Regions from separate parts of the Streptomyces sp. NEAU-W12 genome, predicted to be linked through region 1. Evidence: predicted binding sites of a transcription regulator. Region 1 holds the regulator's gene; the other holds the start of a gene.
What was found. The regulator HrcA, encoded in region 1, represses chaperone genes, less so after heat shock. The targets are predictions, from matches to a motif close to TTNGCACTCNGNNNNNCNGAGTGCNAA.

Region 1 (11,738 bases):
GCGGCGGGCGGACTTCCGGGGACGGGCCCGGACACCGGGCAGGCGGATGCGCCGTACGCGGGGACATGGGCGACGCCGACACGGGGGCAGGCCCTCACCCCGGGACGCAAGCGGACACGGGGACACGGGACGCGGGATGACGCGGATACGCGGGCACCCGAGACCCCGGGCACACGGGCACACGGGCACACGGGCACACGGGCACACGGGCACACGGGCACACGGGCACACGGGCACACGGAAACGCAGGCGGGCCCCGGGACGCAAGCGGACGCGGGACGACGCGGATACGCGGGCACACGAGACCTCGGGGACACGGGGACACGGGGACACGGGCAACGCCGAAACGCGGGCGGACGCCCGGGCGCGGGTGGGCGTGGGAAGCCGGCGTCCGCCCGGTCGTGCCGCGGCGCCGGACCGTCTACTCCAGCGTCGGCGGCGTCTTCGCCGGGGTCTCCTCGAGCGCGGCCAGCGCCAGCCGTACCGCCTCGTCCAGCTGGACGTCCCGGCCCGCCGCGTGGTCCTGCGGACGCTGGACGACCTCCACGTCCGGGTCCACGCCGTGGTTCTCCACGCCCCAGCCGTAACCCTCCAGCCAGAAGGCGTACTTGGGCTGGGTGACGAGGGTGTTGTCGACCAGCCGGTAGCGGCTGTCGATACCGACGACGCCGCCCCAGGTGCGGGTGCCGACGACCGGGCCGATGCCGAGCGCCTTGATCGCCGCGTTGACGATGTCGCCGTCGGAGCCGGAGAACTCGTTGGCGACGGCGACGACCGGACCGCGTGGCGCGTCCTGCGGGTAGCTCTCCGGGCGCATGCCGCGCGGCAGGTCCCAGCCGACGATCCGCCGGGCCAGCTTCTCCACGACGAGCTGGGAGGTGTGGCCGCCGCGGTTCTCCCGGACGTCCACGATCAGCCCCTCCCGGACCACCTCGACCCGCAGGTCCCGGTGGATCTGGGCCCAGCCGGGAGCCTGCATGTCGGGGACGTGGAGGTAGCCGAGCCGGCCTGCGGACAGCTCGTGGACGTACGCCCGCCGGTCGGCGACCCACGCGTGGTAGCGCAGCGGCTCCTCGTCGGCGACGGGGACGACGACCGCGTGCCGCGCCTCGCCGCCGCCGGCCGGGGAGACGGTCAGCTCGACGGGCTTGCCCGCGGTGCCGACCAGCAGCGGGGCCGGCCCGCCCACCGGGTCGACGGGCTGCCCGGCCACGGCGACGATCGCGTCACCGGTGCGGATCGCGACGCCGGGCGCGGCCAGCGGGGAACGGCCCTGGGGGTCGGACGTCTCCGCGGGCAGGATGCGGTCGACGCGCCAGCTGCCGTCCTCGTGGCGGGAGACGTCCGCGCCGAGCAGGCCCTGCCGGGCGCCGCCGCCGAAGCCGCCGCGCGGGGTGACGTAGGCGTGCGAGGTGCCGAGTTCGCCCTGCACCTCCCACAGGAGGTCGACCAGGTCGTCGTGGGTGGCGAGCCGGTCGAGGACGGGCCGGTAGCGGTCGAGGACGGCGTCCCAGTCGACGCCGTTCATGTCCGGCCGCCAGTAGTTGTCCCGCATGATGCGGCCGGCCTCGTCGAACATCTGCCGCCACTCGGCGGCCGGGTCGATGAACTGGCGGACCCGGTCGAGGTCGACGGTGATGTTGCTGTCGCTGTCGTCGTCACCCGACGCGCGCCGGTCGCTGGGGACGACCTTGAGCCGGCCGTCGGTCCACAGCAGCACCCGCTTGCCGTCGCCGCTGACCTCGAAGTGGTCGGCGTCCGAGGCCAGGTGCTCGATGCGTGACTGGGCGAGGTCGTAGCGCTCCAGCTCGGTCTTCGGGTCGGGGTCGTCGGGGGTGGCCCGGGAGGCGCCGAGCACACCGCGCACCGGGTGCCGCAGCCACAGCACCCCGTCCTTGGCGGCGCGCAGGTTGGAGTAGCGGGCGGCCTCGACCGGGAACGGCACGATCCGGTCGGCGAGCCCCTCCAGGTCGATCCGGGTGGTCGGGGCGCCCTCGCTGTCAGGGGTCTCGTCCCGGTCCGGCGTCTCGAAGGGGCGGCCGTGCCGCTGCGGGCCGAACGGTGACGGGGTCGTCGCGGCGAGGGTGATCAGGTGCGGCCGGGCGCCCTCGACGAAGGCGAGGTCGAAGACGTGCTCGTCGTAGACCGGGTCGAAGGAGCGGGTGGACAGGAACGCGAGGTGCTTGCCGTCGAGGGTGAAGGCGGGCGCGTAGTCCTGGAAGCGCAGCGGGGTCGCCTCGGTGACCTGGAGGTCGGTGGTACTGGCGATCCTCAGCTGGCTCAGCGGGCGGGGGCCGGGGTGGGTCCAGGCGAGCCAGGCGGAGTCGGGTGAGAAGGTCAGCCCGCAGACGTCGCCGTCGGCGCTGCGGTCGGCCTCGCGGACCTCGCCGGTCTCCCGCTCGACGAGCAGGAGGCGGCCGTCGTGCGAGGCGACCGCGGCGCGGCTGCCGTCCGGCGACATCGCGAGTTCCAGGACCCGGCCGAGCTGTCCGGCGGCGATCCGGCGCGGGGCCGCGCCGGGGGCGAGGCCGGTGGCCGGGGCGAACTCCAGGGCGTCGTCGCCTTCGGCGTCGGTCACCCACACCACCCACTCCTCGCCGTCGACGCGGAAGGTGTGCGGGCGCCGGGCGCGGACGCCGGGGGTGGCGGCGAGGGCGCGGGCGGGTCCCGACCGGTGGGTGACCCAGTGGACGGTGCCGCGCACGCAGACGGCGCTGCCGCGCGCGGTGTGGTCGGGGGAGGCGGAGCCGAACCAGCGGGCGGCGTTCACCGGGAACGGCGTCAGGTCGACGCGCTGGCCGCCGAGCCGGATGTCGAGCGGGCGGGGCTCGGCCCCGTCCAGGTCGTCGAGGATCCACAGCCGGCCGGCGCTGGAGTAGACGACGCGGGTGCCGTCGGTGGCGGCGTGCCGGGCGTAGAACCCGCCGAGCGGGGTGTGCCGGCGCAGGTCGGACCCGTCGGCGAGGGAGGAGTACAGCGCGCCGGTGCCCTCGTGGTCGCTGAGGAAGGCGATCCTGGTTCCCACCCAGATCGGGTACTCGATGTTCCCGTCGAGGTCGGCGTGCAGGCGTACGAACTCGACGGGGCCGTCGGCTGTGTTCGCCGTGCCGTCTCCGTCCCCGGACTCCTGCTCGATCCACAACTTGCCCGCCGTGCCGCCCCGGTAGCGCTTCCAGGCGGCGGCCTCGCGGCCCATCGTCGCGGAGAGCAGGACGGTGCGCGGCCCGTGGGCGACGTCGCCGACGGGGCCGTGCGGCAGCGTGGTGGCGGGGCCGCCGTCGAGGGGGACCGCACGGGCCCAGGTGCGGCGCAGGCTGGCCTGGCCGTGGGTGCTGAGCGCCAGGACCTTCCCGTCCGGGGTCCAGCCGCGCACCTGGGTCCTGGAGCTGCCCCAGTACGTCAGGCGGCGGCCGGGTCCGCCCTCGACGGGGGCGATGTGCACTTCGGGGGCGCCGTCACGGGTGGAGGTCCAGGCGACGGTGGTGCCGTCGGGCGAGATGCGGGGCATCGTCACCGGCACGTTGTCCGCGCTGGCCCGCCAGGCGCGGCCGCCGTCGAGCGGGGCGAGCCACACGTCGTCCTCGGCGGTGAAGGCGACCAACTCGCCGTGCGGGTGCGGGAACCGGAGATACGCGGCGGAGGCGACCGAAGCAGAGTGCGTCACCCGGTCACCCTATGCAGGCCCGGTCGGCGTGGACAGGGGTTTGGATCACTTGCCCTCGACAGGGCGGCAGGACGGGTACTGGTCGCACCACACGGTCGTCGTGACCGTCACCGTGACGGTGGGCTGCGGGCCGCGGCCCGTGGGCTCGCCCACCGGAGGCGGGCTGGTGGCGTCGCAGTCGCCCAGGCCGTCGACCCGGAACACCTGCTTGCCGTCCACCTTCGCGGTGATGTCCCCGCGCACACAGGCGCCGTTGACGGCGTGGGTGATCTTCCCGGTGACGGTGATCTCCTTGCCGTCCTCGGTCTCCCCGTCGCAGTCCACGGTGGCCACCGTGTTCTCGCCCGCGCTCGCGGACCCCGACGACGCGCTCGCGTCGTCCCCGTAGGAGGCGGTGCAGCTGAGCCACCGCACGCCGGCCTTTTGCCGGTTGAGCTCCCGGGTGACCGTCTCGTCGGTCGTGAGCGCCACCGCGGCCGAGCCGACCGAGCCCGGCTCGCACGCCACGGCCCCGCCCACGGCGACCACGGCGAATCCCACGGCCAGTACCGGCCGCCGCCACCGTGGCCCGCGCCGGGCCCTCGGCCAGGACCTCGGCCAACTCCTCGTCAGTGCCCCCTTGGACGCCATGGACGGCAGCCTGCCACCGTCGCGGACGTGACGGTAGAGCGCATACGGCCACCGCAGGCGCCCCCGCCCCGCCCTCGCTGCCGGGCCTGGTCGGCGCCCCGGTGCGCCGGCATCCCGGCACCTCGGTGGTCCCGGATCAGGACCAGCGGCCCGTACGGGTCAGGAGCACGGCCGTCGCCGCGGTGCCGGCGGTGGAGGTGCGCAGGACGCTGCGGCCCAGGCGGTAGGGCTTGGCGCCGGCCTGCGCGAAGAGCTCCAGCTCCTCCGGCGAGACCCCGCCTTCGGGGCCGACGACCAGCACGATGCTGCCGGAGGAGGGGAGTTCGGCGGTCGCGAGGGGTTCGGTGCCGCTCTCGTGGAGGACGGCGGCGAAGTCGGCTTCGGCGAGAAGTGACGCAACCTGCCGGGTTGTGGCCGCGTCCGCGACCTCCGGGAAGCGCGTCCGGCGGGACTGCTTGCCCGCCTCGCGGGCCGTCGCCCGCCATTTGCCGAGGGACTTCAGCCCGCGCTCGCCCCGCCACTGGGTGACACAGCGCGCCGCCGACCACGGCACGACCGCGTCGACGCCGACCTCGGTCATCGTCTCCACGGCCAGCTCGCCCCTGTCCCCCTTGGGCAGGGCCTGGACGACGGTGAGCCGGGGCGACTCCACGGGCTCCTCGACGACGTCGCCGAGGAGCACGACCAACCGGTCCTTGCCCTCGGTTGCGGTCACCTCGCCCTCGGCCCGGCGGCCGGCGCCGTCGGTGAGGACGACCTTCTCCCCGGCCCGCAGCCGCTTCACGGAGACGGCGTGCCGTCCCTCGGGTCCGTCGAGCACGTGGTGGCCGGAGCCGTCCGTGCCGAAGTCGTCCACGACGAAGACCGGGGCGGTCATCGGGCACCTCCCGCCGACAGCGCGGTCCGGGTGGCGGTGAGTTCGGCGGCCAGCACCTCCACCAGCTGCCCGGCGGGCAGCTCGCGGGCCATCCGGTGGCCCTGTCCCGCCCACAGCGCCATGCCCTGGGGGTCCCCGGCGGTGGCGGCGGCCTTGCGCAGCGGGGCGGTCAGATGGTGGACGTCCGGATAGGCGGCGGGGGCGTACCGGCCGTGCTCGCGCAGGAAGCGGTTGACCAGGGCGCGGGCCGGGCGTCCGGAGAAGGCGCGGGTCGGCTCGGTGCGGGTGTACAGGGGGTTGGTCAGCGCCTGCTTGTGCAGGACGTGCGCACCGGACTCGTGCGTGGCGAGGAACGCCGTGCCGAGCTGGGCCGCCGAGGCGCCGACCGCCAGGACGGCGGCGATCTGGCTGCCGTGCATGATGCCGCCGGCCGCGACGATCGGGATGTCCACGGCCTCCCGCACCTGGCTGACCAGGGGCAGCAGCCCGATGCCGGAGCAGTCCGTCTCCGGGCAGTCCCGGTGGGTGCCCTGGTGGCCGCCGGCCTCGGCGCCCTGCGCTATCACCGCGTCGGCGCCCGCGTCCTGAACGGCCCGCGCCTCGCCGGGGGTGGTGGCGGTGGCCAGCGTGAACGTGCCGGCGCGGCGCAGGGCGTCCAGGACGTCCCGGGCGGGCACGCCGAAGTGGAACGACACCACCGGCACCGGGTTGTCGAGCAGGACGGCGAGTTTGGCGTCGTAGCCGTCGTCGCGGCCGTCGTCGGGGTCGCCCAGCCCGGTGGAGTACCAGGAGGCCTCACCGGCCAGCTGATGGGCGTAGACGCCGACGGCGGCGGGGTCGGGGGTCTCGGGCTGGGGCATGAAGACGTTGACGCCGAAGGGGAACCCGGTCAGCCCGCGCAGCTGTTTGATCTCCTGGTACATCCCGTCCGCGGTCTTGTACCCGGCGGCCAGGAACCCGAGCCCGCCCGCCTCGGACACGGCCGCGGCGAGCTGCGGCACGGCGACTCCGCCCGCCATCGGGGCCTGCACCACGGGGTGCCGGAGGAGGTCGGTGAGGGCCAAGGACATGACGGCATGTTGCCACGTCCTTCGGGCATCTCCGAATTCGATCGGGGACGGACCACCACCGGATCGGGAGCGGGTCGCGAGTGGGTCCGAAACGGCTCCGGAGCCGATCGCGCCCCTGGCGCGGCCCGCTTCCGGGGGCACCGCGGGGACCTCGTCCGGTCCCCGCGGGAAAGCGCCCGTCAGCGCCCGTTGAAGGCGTCCTTCAGCCGGGAGAACAGGCCCTGCTGGCCCGGCTGGAACTGGCCCAGCGGGCGCTCCTCGCCGCGGAGCTTGGCGAGTTCGCGCAGCAGGCGCTCCTGTTCGGGGTCGAGCTTGCCCGGGGTCTGCACCTCGACGTGCACGATGAGGTCGCCCCGGCCGCCGCCCCGCAGGTGCGTGACGCCCCGGCCGTGCAGCGGGATCGACTGGCCGGACTGGGTGCCGGGCCGGATGTCGACCTCCTCCATGCCGTCCAGCGTCTCCAGCGGCACCTTGGTGCCGAGGGCGGCCGCCGTCATCGGGAGGGTGACCGTGCAGTGCAGGTCGTCGCCGCGCCGCTGGAACATGGCGTGCGGCAGCTCGTGGATCTCGACGTACAGGTCGCCGGCGGGACCGCCGCCGGGGCCGACCTCGCCCTCGCCCGCCAGCTGGATCCGGGTCCCGTTGTCCACACCGGCCGGGATCTTCACCGTCAGGGTGCGGCGGGAGCGGATCCGGCCGTCGCCCGCGCACTCGGGGCACGGGTTCGGGACGACGGTGCCGAAGCCCTGGCACTGCGGGCAGGGGCGCGAGGTCATGACCTGGCCCAGGAAGGACCGGGTGACCTGCGAGACCTCGCCCCGGCCGCGGCACATGTCACAGGTCTGCGCCGTGGTGCCCGGCGCCGCGCCCTCACCGCTGCACGTGGTGCAGACGACCGCCGTGTCGACCTGGATGTCCTTGGTGGTGCCGAACGCGGCCTCGTCCAGCTCGACCTCGAGGCGGATCATCGCGTCCTGGCCGCGGCGGGTGCGCGAGCGCGGACCGCGCTGCGACGCCGTGCCGAAGAACGCGTCCATGATGTCGGAGAAGTTCCCGAAGCCGCCCGCCCCGAAGCCGCCCGCGCCGCCGCCTGCTCCGGCCTGTTGGAGCGGGTCGCCGCCGAGGTCGTAGACCTGCTTCTTCTGCGGATCCGACAGGACCTCGTAGGCGGCGTTGATCTCCTTGAACCGCTCCTGGGTCTTCGGATCCGGGTTGACGTCCGGATGCAGCTCGCGGGCGAGTCGCCGGAAGGCCTTCTTGATCTCTTCCTGCGACGCGTCCCGGCGCACGCCGAGTACGGCGTAATAGTCGGTGGCCACTTACGACTCCGCCAGGATCTGTCCGACGTACCGTGCCACTGCGCGTACCGCTCCCATCGTTCCCGGGTAATCCATGCGGGTCGGTCCGACCACGCCGAGCTTGGCAACCGCCTCGCCGCCCGAACCGTAGCCCACCGACACGACGGACGTGGAGTTGAGTCCCTCATGGGCGTTCTCATGACCGATACGGACGGTCACGCCCGGATCCTTCGCCTCTCCGAGCAGCTTGAGAAGCACGACCTGCTCCTCGAGCGCCTCCAGGACAGGCCGGATCACCAAGGGGAAATCGTGCCCGAAGCGGGTCAGATTGGCGGTGCCGCCGATCATCAACCGCTCCTCGTTCTCCTCGACCAGCGTCTCCAGGAGGGTGGAGAGCACGGTCGAGACCGTACCGCGTTCCTCGGGGTCGAAGGCCTCCGGGAGGTCCTCGACGAGGGACGGTACATCGGTGAAACGGCGGCCCGCGACACGGCTGTTGAGCCGGGCCCGCAGATCCGCCAGGGACGCCTCGCCGACCGGCGCCGGGCAGTCGACCATGCGCTGCTCGACCCGTCCGGTGTCCGTGATCAGCACCAGCATGGCGCGCGCGGGCGCCAGCGGGAGCAGTTCCACGTGCCGCACGGTCGAGCGGGTCAGCGACGGGTACTGCACGACGGCGACCTGCCGGGTGAGCTGCGCGAGCAGCCGCACCGTGCGGGCCACGACGTCGTCCAGGTCGACGGCGCCCTCGAGGAAGTTCTGGATGGCGCGCCGCTCGGGCGCGGTCATCGGTTTGACGCCGGCGAGCTTGTCCACGAAGAGCCGGTAGCCCTTGTCGGTGGGGATGCGCCCGGCGCTGGTGTGCGGCTGGGCGATGAAGCCCTCGTCCTCCAGGGCCGCCATGTCGTTGCGCACGGTGGCCGGGGAGACGCCCAGGTTGTGCCGCTCGGTGAGGGCCTTGGAGCCGACGGGCTCCTCGGTGCCGACGTAGTCCTGGACGATGGCGCGCAGCACCTGGAGCCTGCGTTCACTGAGCATCACGCACACCTCCAAAAGCCGTCCGCCCGGTCCGTTTCCCGGATGCCCTGGCACTCTTCGCACGCGAGTGCCAGACTCCCCGCCCAGTGTACGACCGGGGGGTACTCCCCGGGCAAGGCCGGTCCCGCGCGGACGCGCCGCGAAAGCCGTGGGCCGTTAGCGTCGCGGTATGACGGTGGCGTGGGAAGAGGCGGGATGGGAAGGGCTGGCGCCGGGGGTGGGGCGGTGCCGGCTCCCGGTGTGGGACTGCACGGTGGGCCTCGTCGTCGGCGCGGACGCGGTGCTGCTCGTGGACGCCGGTTCGTCCCTGCGCGAGGGCGCGCGGCTGCGGGCCGGGGCGCAGTCGCTCGCCGGGCGGCGTGTGACGCATCTCGCGCTCACCCACCCCCACTTCGACCACGTGCTGGGGGCGGCGGTGTTCGCGGGCGCGGAGGTGTTCGGCGCGGTGGGGCTGGACACGGTGCTGGCGCGGGGGCGCGAGGAACTGCTCACGGACGCGGAGCGCCACGGTCTGGACGCGCGGGAGGCCGGGGAGGCGGTGGACGCGCTGGTCCGTCCCCGGCACACGGTGTCCGGCGAGTGGACGCTCGGCCTGGGCGGCGGACGGCGGGCGCTGCTCGCGAACGTGGGACCGGGGCACACGGCGCACGATCTCGCGGTGCTGGTCACCGGCGAACCACGGGTGGTGTTCTGCGGCGACCTGGTGGAGGAGTCCGGCGAACCGCAGGCGGGCCCCGACGCCGTCCCGTCGCAGTGGCCGGGCGCCCTGGACCGGCTGCTGGCCCTGGGCGGCGAGGACGCGGTGTACGTTCCCGGCCACGGCGCGGCGGTGGACGCGGCGTTCGTACGGGCCCAGCGCGACGCTCTCGCGGTCCGCTTCGGCGTGTCGTGCTGAATCCTCGGCCGAACGGGGGCCGGCTTCTCCTATCGTCATCAGAATGCGCCAGTACTCTCCTGACCTGACCCCCGGGTGGAAGAAGTCCCGGCCCGTCCCCGAGGTGCCGGCCGGGCCCGGTCTGGTGGTGGAGGAGCCCGGCAGCGGATTCTGCGGCGCGGTGATCCGCTGCGAGGCGGGCACGGTGACCCTGGAGGACCGCTTCGGCAAGCACCGGGTGTTCCCGCTGGAGCCGCGCGGGTTCCTCCTGGAGGGACGCGTGGTGACGCTGGTGCGGCCGGCCGCCGGTCCGCCGCGTCCGACCCGTACGGCGTCCGGTTCGGTGGCCGTCCCGGGCGCACGCGCGCGCGTGGCACGCGCCGGGCGCATCTACGTCGAGGGGCGCCACGACGCCGAACTGGTCGAGCGGGTGTGGGGCGACGACCTGCGCGTCGAGGGCGTGGTCGTGGAGTACCTGGAGGGCGTCGACGACCTCCCGGCGATCGTCGAGGAGTTCGGTCCGGGCCCGGACGCGCGGCTGGGGGTCCTGGTGGACCACCTGGTGCCGGGTTCGAAGGAGTCGCGCATCGCCGAGGCGGTCACCAGTGAGCACGCCCTGGTGGTGGGCCACCCCTACATCGACATCTGGGAGGCGGTGAAGCCGTCGTCCCTGGGTATCGGGGCGTGGCCCCGCGTCCCGCGCGGCCAGGACTGGAAGACGGGGGTGTGCCGGGCGCTGGGCTGGCCGGAGAACACGGGGGTGGCCTGGCAGCACGTTCTGGGACGGGTGCGGTCCTACAGGGATCTGGAGCCGGAGCTCCTGGGCAGGGTCGAGGAGCTGATCGACTTCGTCACGGAAAGCGGTGGGGCCTGACGCCCTGGAAGCTGCCGAGTTCACTGGTGTCCAGGCCGATGCCCGGCATGTCGAGCGGCAGCCGACCACCGAAGTCCAGCTTCATCCGTGCCTTGTGGTCAGCTGCGCCTTGTGGTCAGCTGCGTCGCCCTCCCCGACCGGCATCGTGAGCAGGACGCGGTGCTCCGTGACCGGGTCGGTGACGAGGTACGCGGGAACCCTGCCGGCGGCGTGGATCGACCGCTCGACGAGGTGATCCCGCACGACACCGGTCGTGGAGACGACTTCGGCCACCCGTGTGATCAGCTCGGACGGCAGCAGACGTCCCGCCTCGGGCGTGGCATCGCGCCCGAGGACCACCGGATCCGGCACGGGCCCGCCGGCCCCGTCGATGATGTCGACGTCCCGGGCCCGGAGACGCGCCCACCGCTTGCGCGGGATCTGGTCCAGGACGCCTTCCACGATCATGTTGTGCACAAGATCGGGACCGGCCGTCATCACGGTGTCCCCCCCCGGAGGAGCTCGACCCTGGCCCCCTCGGGAGGCTCGAACCCCTCGAAGAACCTGGTCGTCCCGCACTCGTCCACAGCGGTCGTCTCCGTGGCCCTCCACATCCGCCGCGTCCTTTCAAGCGGCAGCCCACGAACCAGGGGGGACCGAACCCGCGTTCCGCGGTGCTTCACTCCGCCCAGTGGTCAGTCCACCAGATCCCTGACCACGGCATCCGCCAGCAACCGCCCGCGGAGCCTCAGCACCGCACGCCCCTCCTCGTACGGCTTCCGCTCCAGCAGCCCGTCCGCCAGCGCCCGCCGCGACGCCGCCAGCCCCTCCTCCTTCAGCAGTGACAGCGGCACGCCCTCCCGCAGCCTCAGCTCCAGCAGGATCCGCTCCACCCGCCGGTCCTCGTCCGACAGCAGCTCCCGGCCCGCGCCCGGCGACCGGCCCGACGCCAGCGCCGCCGCGTACGCGCCCGGGTGCTTGACGTTCCACCAGCGCACCCCGCCCACGTGCGAGTGCGCCCCCGGGCCGGCCCCCCACCAGTCGGCACCCCGCCAGTACAGCTCGTTGTGCAGGCAGCGGCCGGCGTCGGAGGTGGCCCAGTTGGACACCTCGTACCAGTCGAATCCGGCCGCCGACAGGGTCTCCTCGGCGATCAGGTACCGGTCGGCGTGGACGTCGTCGTCGGTCATCGGGACCTCGCCGCGCCGGATGCGCCGGGCCAGTCGGGTGCCCTCCTCGACGATCAGCGCGTACGCCGAGACGTGGTCCGGCCCGGCACCGGTCGCCGCGTCGAGCGAGGCCCGCCAGTCGTCGTCGGACTCTCCGGGGGTGCCGTAGATCAGGTCGAGGTTGACGTGCTCGAAGCCCGCCGCGCGCGCCTCGGCGACGCAGGCCTCCGGGCGGCCGGGGGTGTGCGTGCGGTCGAGGACCTTC
Region 2 (11,738 bases), on a different contig from region 1:
TCAACACCGGCCCCGGCCAGGTCGTCGGTCTGATCGCGGGCGGACCCGGTGCCCTGGTCACGTCGGTCGAGGGCGCCGAGGACTCCGCGGAGCTGGCCGCGGCCGACCTGGACGCGCTGGCGTTGACCGCCGAGGACACGGTGGTCGGCGTCTCCGCCTCCGGACGCACCCCGTACGCCGTCGGCGCCGTCACGCACGCCCGCGCGCGGGGAGCCCTGACGGTGGGTCTGGCCTGCAACGCGGGCAGCCCGCTCGCCGCGGCGGCCGAGCACGGCGTCGAGGTCGTCGTCGGCCCGGAGCTGCTGGCCGGCTCCACCCGCCTCAAGGCCGGCACCGCCCAGAAGCTCGTCCTCAACATGATCTCGACGATCACGATGATCCGGCTGGGCAAGACGTACGGGAACCTGATGGTCGACGTACGGGCCTCCAACGAGAAGCTGCGCGCCCGCTCCCGCCGCATCGTCGCCCTGGCGACGGGTGCGGCGGACGCCGACGTCGAGCGTGCGCTGGCCGCCACGGACGGCGAGGTGAAGAACGCCGTCCTGGTCCTGCTGGCCGACGTGGACGGCCCGACGGCCGTCCGCCTCCTCGACGAGGCGGACGGCCACCTGCGCACGGCGCTGGCGGCGGCCGGCCGGCCCTGACGGCTGGGATACTGGACCGACCCCCACACGGAGACGAACCACATGAACCACGCGCAGCTCACCGCCCTGGGCCGCGCCCTGCGCGTCCTCGGCGAGCACGGCGAGGCGCTGACCGGTGACACGTCGGACGCCAAACTGCACGAGGTCCGGGCGGATCTGAAGCGCGCGCTGGACCGGCTGGAGGAGAGCGTCGACACGGCCGCGCCCCGTACGCGCTGCCCCGAACACCCCACCGGACCGGTCGACGAGAGCGCCCCCGACCTGTGCCTGCTGTGCGAGACCCGGCGCCGTACGGCCCGCCGCGCCGAGTTCAACGGGCCGGCGCCCCAGCACGCGTCCACCGGGCCCGTCCCGTCCCGGTACGGGATGCACGGCGACCGCCCCCAGCCCCAGCAGCGCTGGCTGCCGGAGCTGTGGAACGGTCGGGCGTGGCAGTTGTGCGGCACCCCGCGCCGGGACCGCCGCGAGGCCGAACTGTTCCTCGCGGCCGAGCGGCGCGGACCCCGGGCGGCCATGGCGTACCGGCTCGTGCACGAGTTCACCGACTACGAGGTGCTGCGCGTGTGGGGAACGCCGGTCCGGACGGACATCGAGCCGATGGGCGGCTGAACCGACGGGCCACCGTCGACCCGTCGACCCGTCGGTCCGGCCACCGGGCCCTACGCGTCGGCCGTCGAGGCCTCGGCGGTCCCGGCCGCGCCCCGTGCCACCGGTGCGCCCGCTCCGGCGGGCCGCTCGCGCGGGATGAAGGCCGCCACGACGAACCCGACGAGCGCGGCACCGGAACCGAGCGCCAGCACCGTGCGGAAGGCGTTCTCCGACGGCACCGCGAACGCGCCGAGCCGCGTGGTCATCTGGGCGAGTAGGACACCGGCGACGGCGCTGGCGACGGACGTGCCCAGGGACCGCATCAGGGTGTTGAGGCTGTTCGCGGAGCCCGTCTCGGAGGCGGGCACGGCGCCCATGATGAGGGCGGGCATCGCCCCGTAGCAGAAGCCGATACCGGCGCCGATGACGCAGGACGCGAGCACGAAGTGCCAGACCTCGGTCATGAGGGCGACGTTCAGTCCGTAGCCCGCGGCGACGATCAGGGCGCCGGTCATCAGCGTCACCTTCGGTCCCCTGGCACGGGAGACGAGTGCGGACACCGGGGCCAGCGCCATCATCACCAGGCCGGACGGAGCCATGACCAGACCGGCCGTCAGCAGCGACTTGCCCAGGCCGTAACCGGTCTGTTCCGGCAGCTGGAGCAGCTGCGGGACGACCAGGGACATGGAGAACATCGCGAAGCCGATCGCCACCGAGGCGGCGTTGGTCACCAGTACCTGGGGGCGGGCCGAGACCCGCAGGTCCACCAGCGGCTCGGTGACGCGCAGCTCGAAGACTCCCCAGGCGGCCAGGACGACGACGGCCGCCGCGAACAGGCCGAGCGTGGTGCCGCTCCCCCAGCCCCAGTCGGCTCCCTTGGAGATCGCGAGCAGCAGGCACATCAGCCCGGCGGCCATCCCGGCCGCGCCGGGCAGGTCGAACCGGCCGCCGGTGCGGACCTCCGACTCCGGTACGAGGGCCGCCACCAGGGCGAGCGCGACGACGCCGAGGGCCGCGGAGGTCCAGAACAGGGCGTGCCAGTCGAAGTTGTCGGCGATGAGCGCGGCGGCGGGCAGGCCGAGGGCACCGCCGACGCCGAGCGAGGCGCTGATCATCGCGGTGGCCGAGCCCAGTCGCTCGGCGGGGAGTTCGTCACGCAGGATGCTGATGCCGAGCGGGATCACACCGGACGCGAGGCCCTGCAGGGCGCGGCCGACGATCATCGGGGGCAGGCTGTCGCTGAGCCCGGCGACCACGGAGCCGACGACCAGCATGCTCATGCTGAGCAGAAGCATGCGCCGCTTGCCGTACATGTCGCCGAGGCGTCCCATGACCGGCGTCGCGACGGCGGCGGCGAGCAGGGTCGCGGTGACGGCCCAGGCGGTGTCCGACGCCGAGGCGTTCAGGAACTGCGGCAGCTGCCCCACGATCGGGATGACCAGGGTCTGCATCAGCGAGACGACGATGCCGCTGAAGGCCAGGACGGCCACCACGACGTGGGGGCGGGGCGGCGCGGAGTCCCCGGCCGTGGCGGGCCGGGCGAGTGCGTCGGGCATGGGGGAGTTCTCCGTGGTGGCTCAGATCTACTTGACTCGGGCAACCTTATGGAGATTAATTGACTTAAGCAAGTTAAAGTCGGGTGAACACGGGGCCGGGGGCGGGCGGTATTCCTCCGCCTGCCGCGACGACGAGGCGCCCGGCACGATCAGCTCAGCGTCTTCAGCGACGCCGCGTCGTACGGCTCGAGTTCGTCGAAGCGTCCGCCGAGGACCTTCGCCGCCCAGTCCGGGTCCTGGAGCACCGCGCGCCCCACGGCGACGAGGTCGAACTCGTCACGCTCCAGCCGGTCGAGCAGGTTGTCGAGGCTGCCCAGCTCGGCGCCCTTCCCCCGGAACGCGTCCTGGAAGTCCCCGTTCAGGCCGACCGAACCGACGGTGACGGTGGGCCTGCCGGTCAGCTTCTTCGTCCAGCCGGCCAGGTTCAGGTCCGAGCCCTCGAACTCCGGTACCCAGTACCGACGGGTGGAGGCGTGGAAGGCGTCGACACCGGCCGCCGCGAGCGGGGCGAGGATCGCCTCCAGCTCCTCGGGGGTCTCGGCGAGGCGGGAGTCGTAGGCGTCCTGCTTCCACTGCGAGTAACGGAAGAGGACCGGGAACCCGGGCGAGACCCGCTCACGGACCGCCGCGACGATCTCCGTCGCGAACCTCGCCCGCGCCACCGGGTCGCCGCCGTAGGCGTCGGTGCGGCGGTTGGTGCCGGCCCACAGGAACTGGTCGATGAGGTAGCCGTGGGCGCCGTGCAGCTCCACGCCGTCGAAGCCGATGCGCTCGGCGTCCGCGGCGGCCTGCGCGAACGCCTCGACCACCGCGTCGATGTCGGCCTGCGTCATGGCCTTGCCCGCACCTTCGGTGCCGTCCGTGCGCACGCCGGACGGGCCGACCGCCGGCGCCTCGGGATACGGCGCCTGACCCTGCTCGCGGACCATGCCGATGTGCCACAGCTGCGGCACGATCGTGCCGCCCGCCGCGTGCACCGCGTCGGCGACCCTCGCCCAGCCGGCCAGCTGCTCCTCCCCGTGGAACCGCGGCACCCGGTCGCTCTGCCCGGCCGACTCGTGCCCCACGTACGTGCCCTCGGTGACGATCAGCCCCACACCGGCGGCGGCCCTGCGGGAGTAGTACGACACCACGTCCTCGCCGGGGACACCGCCCGGCGAGAACATCCGGGTCATCGGCGCCATCGCGATGCGGTTCGGCACGGTCAGGCCGTTGATCGAGACCGGCCGGGACAGAACGTCCGAAGCGCGGGCGGCGGCCGCGGAGGGGGCGACGGTCATGTGGGGGCTCCTTGTCGGATGTACCGGTCAGTATGTGTGCGTGCATTCATCGCACTCCAGCGGCAACCAGTGGGAGCCGGAAGCCATTCCACCCGTCCGGCCCACCCTCCTGTGACCCCCACCACACCACCCCGGGAGGTTCGCCCCCCCGGGCCCCCCGGGTCCCGCTCCCGGAAACGCCCGAGGGCGGCACCCCCTGTCGTCGACAGGGGGTGCCGCCCTCGGTACTGACGGACCGGGTCCGAACCTGAGGTGAGTCAGGCTCAGAAGTCCATGTCACCGCCCGGCATGCCGCCCGGAGCGGCCGCGGCGGCCTTCTCCGGCTTGTCGGCGATGACGGCCTCGGTGGTCAGGAACAGCGCGGCGATCGACGCGGCGTTCTGCAGCGCGGAACGCGTCACCTTGGCCGGGTCGATGATGCCTTCCTTGACCAGGTCGACGTACTCGCCGGTCGCGGCGTTCAGGCCGTGGCCCGGGGTCAGGTTGCGCACCTTCTCCACCACGACACCGCCCTCGAGGCCGGCGTTGACGGCGATCTGCTTCAGCGGGGCCTCGAGCGCGAGCTTCACGGCCTGGGCGCCGGTCGCCTCGTCACCCTCGAGCTCCAGCTTCTCGAACACCGAGGAGGCCTGCAGCAGGGCCACGCCACCACCGGCGACGATGCCCTCCTCGACGGCCGCCTTCGCGTTGCGAACGGCGTCCTCGATGCGGTGCTTGCGCTCCTTGAGCTCGACCTCGGTGGCGGCACCGGCCTTGATGACCGCGACACCGCCGGCGAGCTTCGCCAGGCGCTCCTGCAGCTTCTCGCGGTCGTAGTCCGAGTCGCTGTTCTCGATCTCGGCGCGGATCTGGTTCACGCGGCCCTGGACCTGGTCGGCCGAGCCGGCACCGTCGACGATGGTGGTCTCGTCCTTGGTGATGACGACCTTGCGGGCCCGGCCCAGAAGGTCGACCGTGGCGTTCTCCAGCTTGAGGCCGACCTCCTCGGAGATGACCTCGCCACCGGTGAGGATGGCGATGTCGCCGAGCATGGCCTTGCGGCGGTCACCGAAGCCCGGGGCCTTGACGGCGACGGACTTGAAGGTGCCACGGATCTTGTTGACGACCAGGGTCGACAGGGCCTCGCCCTCGACGTCCTCGGCGATGATCAGCAGCGGCTTGCCCGACTGCATGACCTTCTCCAGGAGCGGCAGCAGGTCCTTGACGTTGCCGATCTTGGAGTTGGCGATCAGGATGTACGGGTCGTCGAGCGACGCCTCCATACGCTCCATGTCGGTGGCGAAGTACGCCGAGATGTAGCCCTTGTCGAAGCGCATACCCTCGGTGAGCTCCAGCTCCAGACCGAAGGTCTGGGACTCCTCGACGGTGATGACGCCTTCCTTGCCGACCTTGTCCATCGCCTCGGCGATGAGCTCGCCGATCTGGGTGTCGGCGGCGGAGATGGAGGCCGTGGAGGCGATCTGCTCCTTGGTCTCGACGTCCTTCGCCTGCTCCAGCAGGGCACCGGAGACGGCCTCGACGGCCTTCTCGATACCGCGCTTGAGGGCCATGGGGTTGGCGCCGGCGGCTACGTTGCGCAGGCCCTCCTTGACCAGGGCCTGGGCGAGAACGGTCGCGGTGGTCGTACCGTCACCGGCGACGTCGTCCGTCTTCTTGGCGACTTCCTTGACCAGCTCGGCGCCGATCTTCTCGTACGGGTCCTCGAGCTCGATCTCCTTGGCGATGGACACACCATCGTTGGTGATCGTGGGGGCGCCCCACTTCTTCTCGAGGACGACGTTGCGGCCCTTGGGGCCGAGCGTCACCTTGACGGCGTCCGCGAGCTGGTTCATGCCGCGCTCGAGGCCGCGCCGTGCCTCCTCGTCGAACGCGATGATCTTGGCCATGTGAAGTGGTCCCTCCAGGACTGGGGGTGATGACTCCAGGACCGCGCCCGCGCCCGCGACGGACGGCTCACAGACCCGGCGGTTCCTTGCCCCACCGACCTGCGGGCCTCACCGACCCGGTCCTTACGTTGTCACTCTCACCTTCAGAGTGCTAACGCAATGATTAGCACTCGACCCATGCGAGTGCAAGCGCCTTCGAGGATCGGCGGGAGACTCAGCCACCCGCGAACACCGGGACGAGACGGGCCAGCGGGCGGAGGAGCGGCCGCCGGACGGGCGAACGGACGACAGGCGGAACGGACGACAGGCGGACCGACAGCAGGCGGACCGGCGGCAGGGGCGCCACACGGACCGACGGCAGGCGACAGGCGGCAGGCAGACCGGCAACAGGCGGACCGGCGGGAGGCGACAGGTGGCAGGCGGGTCGGCGGGTCGGCACAAGGGGACAGGGAGGAGGGCGACACGCGGGGGGCGGTGCGGGCAGGGCGAAGGGCTCGTGCCCCCGGGTGACCCCGGGGGCACGAGCCCTTCGTCGGCAGGAAAATTCTCGTGGTTGCTGGTAGCGCGTTCAGGCGGTGACGCGAACCATGTCGGCCTGCGGGCCCTTCTGGCCCTGCGAGATCTCGAACTCGACCCGCTGGCCCTCTTCAAGGGTGCGGTAGCCGTCCATCTGGATCGCGCTGTAGTGGACGAAAACATCCGCACCACCGTCGACCGCGATGAAGCCGTACCCCTTCTCCGCGTTGAACCACTTGACGGTGCCCTGAGCCATGCCTAACTCCCCTATTACTGGCCCTTGCGCGGATCCGCACTTCGCGGATCCGGGTCAGACCTCACTCCCCAAACGGTTGGGGGCGTGCGCCGGAACGCGTCGACCGCGGCTGAATGTATCTGCCCAACTGCCCTCTGCAACAGGTCAGTCGGACGAGAAATCTCGGCGCCGCCAGGCCGGAATGCGACGGTAATTCGTCCGTTTTCACGGCAAGCCAGAACGGACACAACGCGCAAACGCCGCAGAACGGGCCCGGACTTTGACTGTATCCAGTCGGGCGAGCGGCAGGAATTAATGGTTCCCGATAGGGGAGTCGGGACCGCGTTCCCCAACTCTATCGCGTTCAATCCCACGGAATTGCCCCCTCCGCTTCTCTCGCGGAGGGGGCAATCCGATGAACGCTCGGTCACGCCAGTTACCAATGGTAATGATCAGCTCTCGTCAGCCGCCGTCAGCCGCCGGCGACGGCCGGGATGATCGACACGCCCGCGCCGTCCGGCGTCGCGGTCTGGAGGCCCTGCTCGAAGCGGACGTCGTCGTCGTTGACGTAGACGTTGACGAAGCGGCGCAGCTTGCCCTGGTCGTCGAGGACGCGGGCGGCGATCCCGGTGTGGTTCTTCTCCAGGTCGGCGATGACGTCGCCGAGGGTGGCGCCCTGGGCGTCGACCTCGGCCTTGCCGCCGGTGTAGGTGCGCAGGATGGTGGGGATGCGGACGGTCACGCTCATGAGCTGAGGCCAGCCTCTCGGAAGGAGTCCAGGTTCGGGCGGATGGTCGCGGTCAGGCCGGTGTCGGCCACCGCGTCCAGCGTCTTGAGGCCGTCGCCGGTGTTGAGGACGACGGTGGTCAGGGACGGGTCCAGGTCGCCGTTCTCGATCAGCTTCTTGGTGACACCGACGGTCACGCCGCCCGCGGTCTCCGCGAAGATGCCCTCGGTCCGCGCGAGCAGCCTGATGGCCTCCACGACCTGCTCGTCCGTCACGTCCTCCACCGCGCCGCCGGTGCGGCGCGCGATGTCCAGGACGTACGGGCCGTCGGCGGGGTTGCCGATGGCGAGCGACTTGGCGATGGTCTTCGGCTTCTGCGGCCGGACGACGTCGTGGCCCGCCTTGTACGCGGTCGACACCGGCGAGCAGCCCTCGGCCTGGGCGCCGAAGATCTTGTACGGCCTGTCCTCGACGAGGCCGAGCTCGATCAGCTCCCGCAGCCCCTTGTCTATCTTCGTGAGCTGCGAGCCGGAGGCGATCGGGACGACGATCTGGTCGGGCAACCGCCAGCCGAGCTGCTCGCAGATCTCGTAGGCGAGGGTCTTGGAGCCCTCGGCGTAGTACGGCCGGAGGTTGACGTTGACGAAGCCCCAGCCCTCGCCGGCCGGGTCGCCGATCAGCTCGGAGCAGAAGCGGTTCACGTCGTCGTAGTTGCCCTCGATGCCGACGAGCTCACCGCCGTAGACGGCGGCCATGACGACCTTGCCCTGCTCCAGGTCGTGCGGGATGAACACGCAGGAGCGCAGTCCGGCACGGGCGGCGGCGGCGCCGACGGCACCGGCGAGGTTGCCCGTGGAGGAGCAGGAGAGGGTGGTGAAGCCGAAGGCGCGGGCGGCCTCCAGGGCCTGGGCGACGACCCGGTCCTTGAAGGAGTGCGTCGGGTTGCCGGAGTCGTCCTTGACGTACAGGCCGCCGGTGACGCCGAGCTCGCGGGCGAGGTTGTCGGCCTGGACGAGCTTGGTCCAGCCCGGGTTGATGTTCGGCTTGGTCGCCACGTCGGCGGGGACGGGCAGCAGGGGCGCGTAGCGCCAGATGTTCGCGGGACCCGCTTCGATGCGCCGGCGCAGTTCCTCGGTGTCGTAGGCCGAGAAGTCGTAGGCGATCTCCAGCGGGCCGAAACACTCCTCGCAGGCGAAGACGGGACCGAGCGGCACGCGGTGGCCGCACTCGCGGCAGGACAGCGCGGCGGCGGGGCCGAGATCGACGGAGGGTGCGGCGGAACCGGAGCGCCCGGCGGAGCCGGCGGATTCGGTGGTGCTTGCGACAGTCTGCACAGCCATGTGAGGCGAGGCCCTTTCTCCTCATCTTCCTCACGACGCATCTCGCCGTGAGACGGATTTGGCACCTTCCCTAGCCGGGAGCCTCGCGAGGACGATCAGCGACACGTGCGCGATCCACCGCGCGGTGCGCTGCTGGATCGTCGATCGACGGTGATCTACGAGAACCGGCTGGAGGGTTGCCGGGGCTTCATCGGGCCGTTTCCCTCTGCCCCTCTGGATGAGCTGTATTCGGTTGTCCGTCATGCGGTCGTGCGGCGCGGACGAGGACCGGAGGGGGTCGCGGCCCCCGATGTGCGTGGCCATCCGCGTTGCCCAAGACTGTAACCGAAGGCCAGGACGGTGCAGAGAGCACGTCCGAACCGCGAGACGGATCACGGGGGCACGGACCACCGGAAGTACGGACCACCGGTGTACGGACCGCAGGAGCACCGCAGGAGTATGGGCCAGAGGATCTATGGACCACAGGACTGAGGAGCCGCTGACCGTGCTGGAAGAAGTCGAGCGTTGGCTGGCCCACCGCTCCTGGGCCGTGAGCGACCGCCCGATGCACCGCCTCCTGGCCGCCAGGCGCGCCACGGGACAGACGGTGAGCGTGGTGCTGCCCGCGCTCAACGAGGAGGCGACGGTCGGGGAGATCGTCACGACGATCCGGCACGACCTGATGCTGAGGGTCCCGCTGGTCGACGAGATCGTGGTCGTGGACTCCGGCTCGACCGACGGCACGGCCCGGGCGGCCGCGGCGGCGGGCGCGACCGTGGTGCACCGGGACACGATCCTGCCCCGCATACCCGCCGTGCCCGGCAAGGGCGAGGTGCTGTGGCGCTCCCTGCTGGTCACCCGGGGGGACATCGTCTGTTTCGTCGACGCGGACCTCAGGGAGTTCTCCGCCGACTTCGTCACCGGCATCGTCGGCCCCCTGCTCACGGAGCCGGACGTGCAGCTGGTGAAGGCCATGTACGACCGGCCCCTGGGTGACGCCGCCGGCCAGGGCGGCCGGGTCACGGAACTGGTGGCGCGCCCGCTGCTCAACCTGCACTGGCCGCGGCTGGCCGGCTTCGTGCAGCCGCTGGGCGGCGAGTACGCGGCCCGCCGCTCGCTCCTGGAACGGCTGCCCTTCCCCGTCGGCTACGGCGTCGAGCTGGGCATGCTGGTCGACGCCCTGCACCTGGTGGGCCTGGACGCCCTCGCCCAGGTCGACGTCGGTGTGCGCAAGCACCGGCACCAGGACGGCCAGGCCCTCGGCCGCATGTCCGCCGCGATCTACCGCACCGCCCACCTCCGGCTGGCCCGCAGCCACCTGCTCCGCCCCGCTCTGACCCAGTTCGAACGCACCGGCACCGGCTTCGAGCCGCGCACCCACCCGGTGGACACCCAGGAGCGCCCTCCGATGACGGAGATAGCCGAGTACCAGTCCCGCCGGGTGGCCTGACCACGACGGGCCCCGGTACGGGCCGGGGGCCGCACCGGGGGCCGTACCGAGGCCCTTGGACCGGCCTTCCGGGGGCATCCGGCCGGATCCGGCCGATCCGCTGGCCCGTCTGTGGCCGATCCGTACGTTTGAGCGTTTCAAAGGCGGGCTAGGTTGGGCGTATGGCTTCCATGCAGGCTGGTCAGGACGCTCGGGTGCTGGTCGCGTCGAACCGCGGCCCCGTTTCGTACACGGTGGACGAGGACGGTTCGCTGCGCGCCAGGCGGGGCGGCGGCGGGCTGGTGTCCGGGCTGTCGGCCATCGGGCCCGACGCGGGCGCGCTGTGGGTGTGCTCGGCGCTGTCCGACGGCGACCGCGAGGCGGTGCGGCGCGGGGTCGGCGAGGACGGCGTGCGGATGCTGGACATCCCCGCGGACGTGCACGCCGACGCGTACAACGGCATCGCGAACTCGGTGCTGTGGTTCGTGCACCACATGCTGTACCAGACACCGCTGGAGCCCGTCTTCGACGCGGAGTTCCGCCGGCAGTGGGCGTCGTACGAGGCCTACAACCTGGCGTTCGCCGAGGCGCTGGCCGAGGAGGCGGCGCAGGGGGCCGCGGTGGTGGTGCAGGACTACCACCTGACGCTGGTCCCGGGGCTGCTCCGAGAACTCCGCCCCGACCTGCGCATCGGCCACTTCTCGCACACGCCGTGGGCACCGCCGGAGTACTTCCGGATGCTGCCCGACGACATCGCCGGGCAGGTGCTGCGCGGGATGCTGGGCGCGGACCGGCTCGGCTTCCTGACCCGGCGCTGGGCGGACGCGTTCACCGCGTGCTGCGAGCGGTTCGTCGGCGGGCTCGGGAAGACCGCGATCGGGGTGCACGGGCTGGGTGCCGACGCGGACTTCCTGCGCGGCCGGGCGCACGAGGCGGACGTCGAGGAGCGGATCGTCACGCTCCGCGAGGAGATCGGCACGGCTCCCGACGGGACCGCGCGCAAGGCCGTCGTCCGGGTCGACCGGACCGAGCTGTCGAAGAACATCGTGCGCGGCCTGCTCGCGTACCGGCAGCTCCTCGACGACCACCCCGAGTGGCGCGAACGGGTCGTGCACGTCGCCTTCGCCTACCCCTCCCGGCAGGATCTCGCCGTGTACCGCGACTACACGGCCGAGGTGCAGCGGGTCGCCGACGAGATCAACGAGCGGTACGGGACCCCGGGCTGGCGTCCGGTCGTGCTGCACGTCCGGGACGACTTCGCGCGCTCCCTGGCCGCGTACCGGCTGGCCGACGTGGCGCTGGTCAACCCCATCCGGGACGGGATGAACCTGGTCGCCAAGGAGATCCCGATCCTGTCCGAAGGGGGCTGCGCGCTGGTGCTGTCCCGGGAGGCGGGGGCGTACGAGGAGCTGGGCGAGGACGCGATCACCGTCAACCCGTACGACGTGGTCGACACGGCGCGGGCCCTGCACGAGGGGCTCGTGATGCGCCCGGAGGAGCGGACCGAGCGCGCCGGGCGCCTGGCCGGCGCGGCGACCGCGCTGCCGCCGGAGCAGTG

Region 2: the regulator HrcA is predicted to act here: its motif matches at 6,118-6,144, upstream of groL (chaperonin GroEL).

The regions. Positions count from the first base shown of each region.
Region 1 covers NZ_JAPJDM010000013.1:130,546-142,283, reverse strand. The annotation lists gene ORI94_RS18355 (S41 family peptidase) at 422-3,601, opposite strand; gene ORI94_RS18350 (hypothetical protein) at 3,710-4,294, opposite strand; gene ORI94_RS18345 (16S rRNA (uracil(1498)-N(3))-methyltransferase) at 4,431-5,171, opposite strand; gene ORI94_RS18340 (nitronate monooxygenase) at 5,168-6,241, opposite strand; gene dnaJ (molecular chaperone DnaJ) at 6,421-7,560, opposite strand; gene hrcA (heat-inducible transcriptional repressor HrcA) at 7,561-8,577, opposite strand; gene ORI94_RS18325 (MBL fold metallo-hydrolase) at 8,747-9,472, shown strand; gene ORI94_RS18320 (DUF3097 domain-containing protein) at 9,516-10,325, shown strand; gene ORI94_RS35340 (hypothetical protein) at 10,407-10,802, opposite strand; gene hemW (radical SAM family heme chaperone HemW) at 11,000-11,738, opposite strand, start outside.
Region 2 covers NZ_JAPJDM010000014.1:169,285-181,022, forward strand. The annotation lists gene murQ (N-acetylmuramic acid 6-phosphate etherase) at 1-644, shown strand, start outside; gene ORI94_RS19545 (hypothetical protein) at 687-1,253, shown strand; gene ORI94_RS19550 (MFS transporter) at 1,304-2,788, opposite strand; gene ORI94_RS19555 (NADH:flavin oxidoreductase) at 2,938-4,068, opposite strand; gene groL (chaperonin GroEL) at 4,332-5,954, opposite strand; gene ORI94_RS19565 (cold-shock protein) at 6,523-6,726, opposite strand; gene ORI94_RS19570 (ubiquitin-like small modifier protein 1) at 7,178-7,453, opposite strand; gene thrC (threonine synthase) at 7,450-8,772, opposite strand; SAM riboswitch class I at 8,791-8,996, opposite strand; gene ORI94_RS19580 (glucosyl-3-phosphoglycerate synthase) at 9,257-10,201, shown strand; gene ORI94_RS19585 (alpha,alpha-trehalose-phosphate synthase (UDP-forming)) at 10,363-11,738, shown strand, end outside.